Regions from separate parts of the Paenibacillus hubeiensis genome, predicted to be linked through region 1. Evidence: riboswitches for the same ligand, from Rfam matches in the RefSeq annotation. Region 1 holds a riboswitch; the other holds the start of a gene.

The links. Region 1 has a riboswitch for ZMP and ZTP ahead of RSX24_RS08135 (DJ-1/PfpI family protein). Riboswitches for the same ligand answer to the same signal wherever they lie in the genome.
Region 2: it holds a riboswitch for ZMP and ZTP, as region 1 does, so the genes downstream of both, RSX24_RS23845 (TIGR01440 family protein) here and RSX24_RS08135 (DJ-1/PfpI family protein) in region 1, are expected to answer to the same signal.

Annotation. Positions count from the first base shown of each region.
Region 1 covers NZ_JAVYAE020000002.1:323,070-326,490, forward strand. Annotated here, with positions in the region: gene RSX24_RS08125 (carbohydrate ABC transporter permease) at 1-62, shown strand, start outside; gene RSX24_RS08130 (ABC transporter substrate-binding protein) at 87-1,400, shown strand; ZMP/ZTP riboswitch at 1,495-1,576, shown strand; gene RSX24_RS08135 (DJ-1/PfpI family protein) at 1,637-2,239, shown strand; gene map (type I methionyl aminopeptidase) at 2,335-3,075, shown strand; gene RSX24_RS08145 (hypothetical protein) at 3,337-3,421, shown strand, end outside.
Region 2 covers NZ_JAVYAE020000011.1:189,157-192,577, reverse strand. Annotated here, with positions in the region: gene RSX24_RS23855 (manganese efflux pump MntP) at 1-395, shown strand, start outside; gene RSX24_RS23850 (low molecular weight protein arginine phosphatase) at 680-1,252, shown strand; ZMP/ZTP riboswitch at 1,372-1,454, shown strand; gene RSX24_RS23845 (TIGR01440 family protein) at 1,591-2,184, shown strand; gene glyA (serine hydroxymethyltransferase) at 2,215-3,421, shown strand, end outside.

The DNA of each region.
Region 1 (3,421 bases):
TCGTTTTCTTATTTGGACAACGTCAAATTATTAAAGCATTTGTTTATTCGGGCGTAAAATAATCAGGTTCATAGGAGGACTTATCCATGAAAAAATTTGGTTCTATGATGTTAGCGGCAACGCTTGCGCTTGCTTTGACGGCTTGCGGCGATTCCAACTCCGCTGGTTTAACCGATACGGCTGCTTCAGGTAACAGTTCCAATGGTACGGCCAATAAACCGGTCGAGATTACATATTGGTACTCTTGGGGTGACAAGATCGCCGAGAACAATGAGAACTTGGTGAAAATGTTTAATGAATCCCAGGATGAAGTGATCGTAAAGGCGGAATACCAGGGATCGTATGCGGACCAGCATTCCAAGGCGCAGGCCGCTTTTGCAGCGGGCAATGCCCCCGAAGTTTGGCAAAATGAAATTGCTTCCGTTGGGGTGTTCGCCGAATCCGGCATGACGCAGGAATTGACCTCTTTTGTTGAGAAAGACAAGCTCGATACGGAAGATTTCATTCCAGGACTCATGGGGAATTCCTATGTGAATGGCAAACTGTATGCTCTTCCTTATTTGCGCAGTACGCCGATTCTGTATTTGAACCGGACGATGCTGAAGGAGGCGGGACTTGATCCTGCCGGACCGAAGAATTGGACCGAGTTTGAAGATTATGCACGCAAGCTGACGGTGAAGGATGAGCGTTATGGCATCTCGATGCCTGTCGACATTTGGTTCTACGAAGCTTTTGTAAGGCAGAGTGGAGGAACAATGGTCAGCGAGGATGGAAAAAGTGCGGCATTCAATAATGAAACCGGGATTGCGCCCGTAAAGCTGTGGTTGAAGATGAAGGATGAAGGCATTATGAACATCGCCACAACCGATGATGCGGGTACGCAAGCCAAGACGGATTTCCACAATCAACGTTCTGCGATGCTGTTCTCCTCGACCGCGGACTTGACCAATAATATGAAGGTTGCCGAAGAGCAGGGCTTTGAACTCGGAACGACATTTATGCCTGCTAATGATACGTATGGAGTACCGACAGGTGGTGCCAATCTGGTTATGACATCGGGGCTGTCCCCGGAAAAGCAGGAGGCGGCGTGGAAGTTCATTAAATGGATGACCTCCAAAGAGCAAACGATTTATGCAAGCTCCTTTACGGGATATTTGCCTAGCCGAATCAGTGCTGTGGAAAGCGATGAGATGAAGAAGCTTTATGAGGAAAAGCCGCTGTTCAAGGTGGCGGTAGACCAACTGGAATATGCGGGTCCGCGTCCAATGCAGAAGGTTTATCCGGAAATTGGGGAGATCATCAAGGATGAAATTCTTCGCGCGGTTGTGGATTCGTCCGTTACGCCAGAGGCAGCTATAGCTGAAGCGGCGAAGAAAGCCGATGCCTTGTTAAACAAGTAGCTCGGTATCCTAAACACAAAAGGAAAGGGAAGGACTGCAAACATTTCATTTATTTACAATAGTGAAAGAGGTCATGTATACTTAGAGCTAAATATCCGGTATGTGCGACTGGCGTAAACGTGGAGTGAACCACAAGGAAGCACATATTTTATATGCCGTACGCCTGGGCAAAGTGTTTGATCTTTTTGATCGAACACTTTATTTATTTTCAGGAAATGAAAGGAATGGTGGCGGCGATGAAAATGGCGTTTGTATTATTTAATGGAATGACAAGCATGGATTTGGCTGGATTTTATGAAGCGGTGACTTGGCTGGCGATTCTGAAAGCGAAGGAAAACGTATCTTGGACATTCTGTGCAGACAAGGATGAAATTTCAGATGACCGGGGGCTGAAAATGAAATCCGATGCGGTGTTGCCTGATCTAGGTGATTTTGATCTTGTCTTTTTCCCTGGTGGCCGATCCACGAGAACGCTTCGATTTGATGAGGATTTCATGCGCTGGGTTCGCACGGCAGAGAACGTGCCTTATAAGATTTCGATTTGTACCGGGGCTTTGCTATTGGGAGCAGCCGGTTTCCTGCATGGAAAAAAGGCTACGACCAACTCGTCAGCTTATGATTTACTGGCTCCCTATTGTGCGGAAGTCGTTGCTGCGCGTGTAGTGCGTGACGGTAACACGGTAACCGGTGCGGGAGTTACAGCTTCCATTGACCTTGGGTTATACGTCGTCGAGATGTTGACGTCCACGGAGACCGTTCTTCAAGTCCAGCAAAAGCTGGAGTATCCATTTTACGAACCTGGTAACCTAAGGGATGTCTATAAGCCGAATTTGCGATAGAGGGATCATATACAAATATTTTGCATGTATCGGGTGCATTGAGGAGATAACACTTATATAATGAATTGAAGATAAAAGATTGCGAGGTAGAACAGATGATTGCAAAGACAGAAGAAGACATCAATGGGTTGAAGGAAATTGGAAAAATTGTTGCCTCTATTCGAGATGAATTGGTACAACGAACGATTCCTGGCATAACGACGAAAGAGCTTGATGATATTGCCGGAGAGCTTTTTGCCAGAGAAGGCGCAGTTTCAGCTCCAAAAAGTGAATATGATTTCCCTGGTTATACTTGTATCAGCGTTAATGAAGAAGTGGCACATGGTATTCCGGGAGATCGGGTTATCCAAGAAGGGGATCTGGTAAACATCGATGTTTCCGGCTCAAAAAACAGTTATTTCGCGGATACGGGAATCTCGTTTGTCGTAGGCAAAGGTGAAGAAGTGTTAACGAAATTATGCGAAGCTGCTAAGCAAGCATTTGAAGCAGGACTTAAGAAAGCAAAACCTGGTTCCAAAAAAAGCGGGATCGGAAAAGCGGTATTCCAAACAGCCAAACAGCATGGATTCACGGTGATCAAAAATCTTACAGGGCATGGCATTGGACACACCATCCACGAAGCACCTGACCATATTTATAATTATAATGATCTATCGGATGATGAATTATTAAAGGAAGGCATGGTTATTGCATTCGAACCTTTTATCTCTACCTTGGAAGAGGAAGTATTCCAAAAAGATGATGGCTGGACCTTTGCTACGGCCAAGAGCTCTGTGGCACAATTGGAACATACGATAATCCTTACCAAAAATGGTCCGATGATTATCACGCTTTGAACGATTGGTGAAACCTTTCACGGATAATTGACTTCATTTCAATGGTAATTATCATGAAAAATAGGAATACCCTAATAATGGGTTCAAGTCGCTGTAATAGCGACTTTTTTTATTTTGTGGAACGAAAGGAAGTAAATGCTGCATAAATCGAGACATCGAAAGGAGTTGGTTTCCATTTCGATCCAGGGATCGTGAAATGGGTTATAGCAAGATTGATGGTCGTATTCATTCAACATGGAGGCGAAAAAAAGGAGGACTAGGATGAAACCATTTCACTTTATGGAGAAACGATTGGTGAAAAAGGTACTTGGTTTGTTCTTAGTGATTGTAATGCTGGCCAGCATTG
Region 2 (3,421 bases), on a different contig from region 1:
TGCCATTGATCGGCATGGTGACGGGCAAATACGTCAGTGCCCTGTTGGGAGACATCACGACATATGCGGCGGGTGGCTTGCTTATTTTGCTGGGTGGGCATATGATCTGGAACGCTTTTCGGGAAGGAGATACCAAGCTGGTTGATCACCGTACCATGCTGGGGGTCACGTTATTCTCGTTCAGCGTAAGCATAGACTCGTTCTCGGTTGGCGTATCGCTGGGCATGTTTAGCAGCAATTTGTTGCTCACCGTGCTGGCATTCGGGATTTGCGGCGGCGTGATGTCCATCATGGGCCTTTTGCTCGGACGGCGTGTCAGTCAAAATCTTGGCGATTACGGCGAGGCTGTCGGGGGAGCGATCTTGTTAGCTTTCGGGCTGCTTTTTATTTTCTGAACGTTGTGCGGTGTACATGTTTTCAACAGGGCTTAACATATCCTATAATAGCAAGAAAGCATCGATAGAATGGGTCCGGTTTATTCGAATATGAAAATATATCGATGGATGCTTGGTCCATAGTTTCATAAAGCATCCGAGTACTGCATGTGAAAGCCGATATTTCAAGCAACAAACGGTTAATCGTAGTTCGCCTGTGCAAAAAAACGCTTCGTTAGCGTTTTTTACGGAATTTATGGCGTTATTCATATATGGACATCATTTTGAATGGGGAGGCTTGCACGATGAAACATATTTTGTTTGTATGCACCGGAAATACATGCCGCAGCCCCATGGCTGAAGGACTGATGCGCAAGCTGGCAGCCGACCGGGGGATCGAGGTGGAGGTGCGTTCCGCCGGGGTTGCGGCGACGACGGGTATGCCGATTTCCCATCATGCGGAAGCGGTTTTGCGGGATCATGACGTCCGCGGCCCCGAACACTCCACGCAGCTGAATGCCGATCTGATCGAATGGGCGGATCTTGTGCTTACGCTGACCAGAGGGCACAAGCAGCATGTTATTCAAGTGTTTCCAGACTCGGTCCACAAAACGTATACGCTGAAAGAGTACGTGGAAGACGATGAACAGGTTATGAACGACTTGCAGGAACTGGACAGCCTGTTCGCCACGCTGGAGATGAAACGAGCGCTCGGCCAGGAAATTTCGGCAGACGAGCGCGAGCGTGCCATCGAGATTCGTCAACGTATCCCGAGCTTTGACATCTCCGACCCGTTCGGCGGGAGCCGGGATGATTACAATGTGGCCGCAGCTGAAATTCGCACCGCGCTGGACCGATTGCTGGACAAACTGGAATAGCGTCTGCAGAGCATAAGGCTGTTGTTCGTCAAGATGGGATGACATTGTCAAACAGGACATCGAGTGTAAATTTCCCGTTGATTTTAAGCGCGGGTTGATTTATGATGAAATGGAAAACAGGGATCTGGTGTAACTGGCGACAAAAGTGGGTTTAACCACGGTGGAGCACCAGAACAAACGGCCGGTCGCCTGGGCAAAAGAGCAATTCTGCGATACCCGCAGACTGCTCTTTTTTCGTATTTCGTCCGTTTATTCGCTATAATGGTACCTGAAATGCCACGCATGCATGCGAGACAATCCAGAGGAAGCAGGGCATGATTTAATCGGGAGGCGATAGGATGACAACGGAGTTGGATTCGCATCAACCCGGATTGCAGGAGCAGACCGCAGCGGTGTTGCGTGAACTGGCGATTGCGGGCAAGCTTGGGCCTGGGCAGATCGTGGTGATCGGTACCAGCACAAGCGAGGTTGCAGGCAAACGGATTGGTACGGGCGGTGCCTTTGAAGTTGCCCAGCAGCTGCTTGACGGTATTCGCGAGGTACAACAGGAATTCGGTTTCGACACGGCGTTTCAGTGCTGCGAGCATTTGAATCGTGCTCTGGTCATGGAACGTTCGGTGTTGACGCGCCTTGGATTGACCGAGGTGGGAGCCGTTCCGGTGCCAAAGGCAGGCGGCTCCATGGCAGCCGCGGCCTATCGCTCGCTGGCGAAACCATGTCTGGCTGAACATGTGCAGGCCCATGCGGGGGTGGACATCGGAGAAACGATGATTGGCATGCATTTGCGCCATGTTGCAGTACCTTTTCGCACGACTCTTCGCTATATCGGCGAAGCGCGGGTAACGGCCGCGTTGACCCGGCCCAAACTCATCGGCGGGGAACGCGCGGTGTATCGTTTGGACGAAGAGCTTGATTCAACATTTTGTGACTGACTAACTTCATTTATAAACGGGAGGAATTTAATCATGGAACAATTGCGCAAGAGTGACCCGGCAGTACTGGAAGCGATGAATCTCGAATTGAAACGCCAACGCAACAACATCGAGCTGATCGCATCCGAGAACATCGTCAGCGAAGCGGTAATTGAAGCGATGGGTTCTGTACTTACGAACAAATATGCCGAAGGATATCCGGGCAAACGCTACTATGGCGGATGCGAACACGTGGATATCGTTGAGGATATCGCGCGCGATCGCGCAAAAGAGCTGTTTGGTGCGGAGCATGTTAACGTACAGCCCCATTCCGGTGCGCAAGCGAACATGGCGGTATATTTGGCAGCGCTGAAACCAGGCGACACCGTGCTCGGCATGAACCTGGCCCATGGCGGACACTTGACGCACGGCAGCCCGGTCAATGCATCCGGTTTGTTGTACAATTTCGTGGCTTACGGCGTACAGGAAGACACGTTCATGATTGATTACGACGAAGTTCGCAAAGCGGCATTCAAACATCGTCCCCGCCTGATCGTTGCCGGTGCAAGTGCATATCCGCGCACGATCGATTTCGAAAAACTTGCCGCCATCGCCAATGATGTAGGCGCGTTGTTCATGGTCGACATGGCTCACATCGCAGGCCTTGTGGCTGCCGGATTGCATCCAAGCCCGGTTCCGCATGCTCATTTCGTAACGACAACGACGCACAAAACGCTGCGCGGACCTCGCGGCGGTATGATTCTGTGCCGGAAATCGTGGGCTGCGGCGATCGACAAAGCCGTATTCCCTGGTTCCCAAGGCGGGCCGCTGATGCACGTCATCGCATCCAAAGCGGTAGCCCTTGGCGAAGCATTGCAGCCTTCTTTCAAAACATATGCTCAAAACGTCGTGAAAAATGCGCAAGTTCTGGCTGAAACGCTCATCAGCGAAGGCTTGAACATCGTGTCCGGCGGTACGGACAACCACTTGATGCTCATCGACACTCGCAGCGTGAACATCACGGGTAAAGAAGCGGAGCATGTGCTCGATTCCATTGGTATCACCGTCAACAAAAACGCCATTCCTTTCGATCCGACCAGCCCGTTCATCACAAGCGGCATCCGGATCGGTACGCCTGCGGCAACGTCGCGCGGCATGGATGAGGAAGCGATGGTTGCGATCGGTAAAATCATTGCCAAAACGTTGAAAAACCCGAAAGATACAGCGATTCTGGATGAAGCGCGCAGCGAAGTAACGA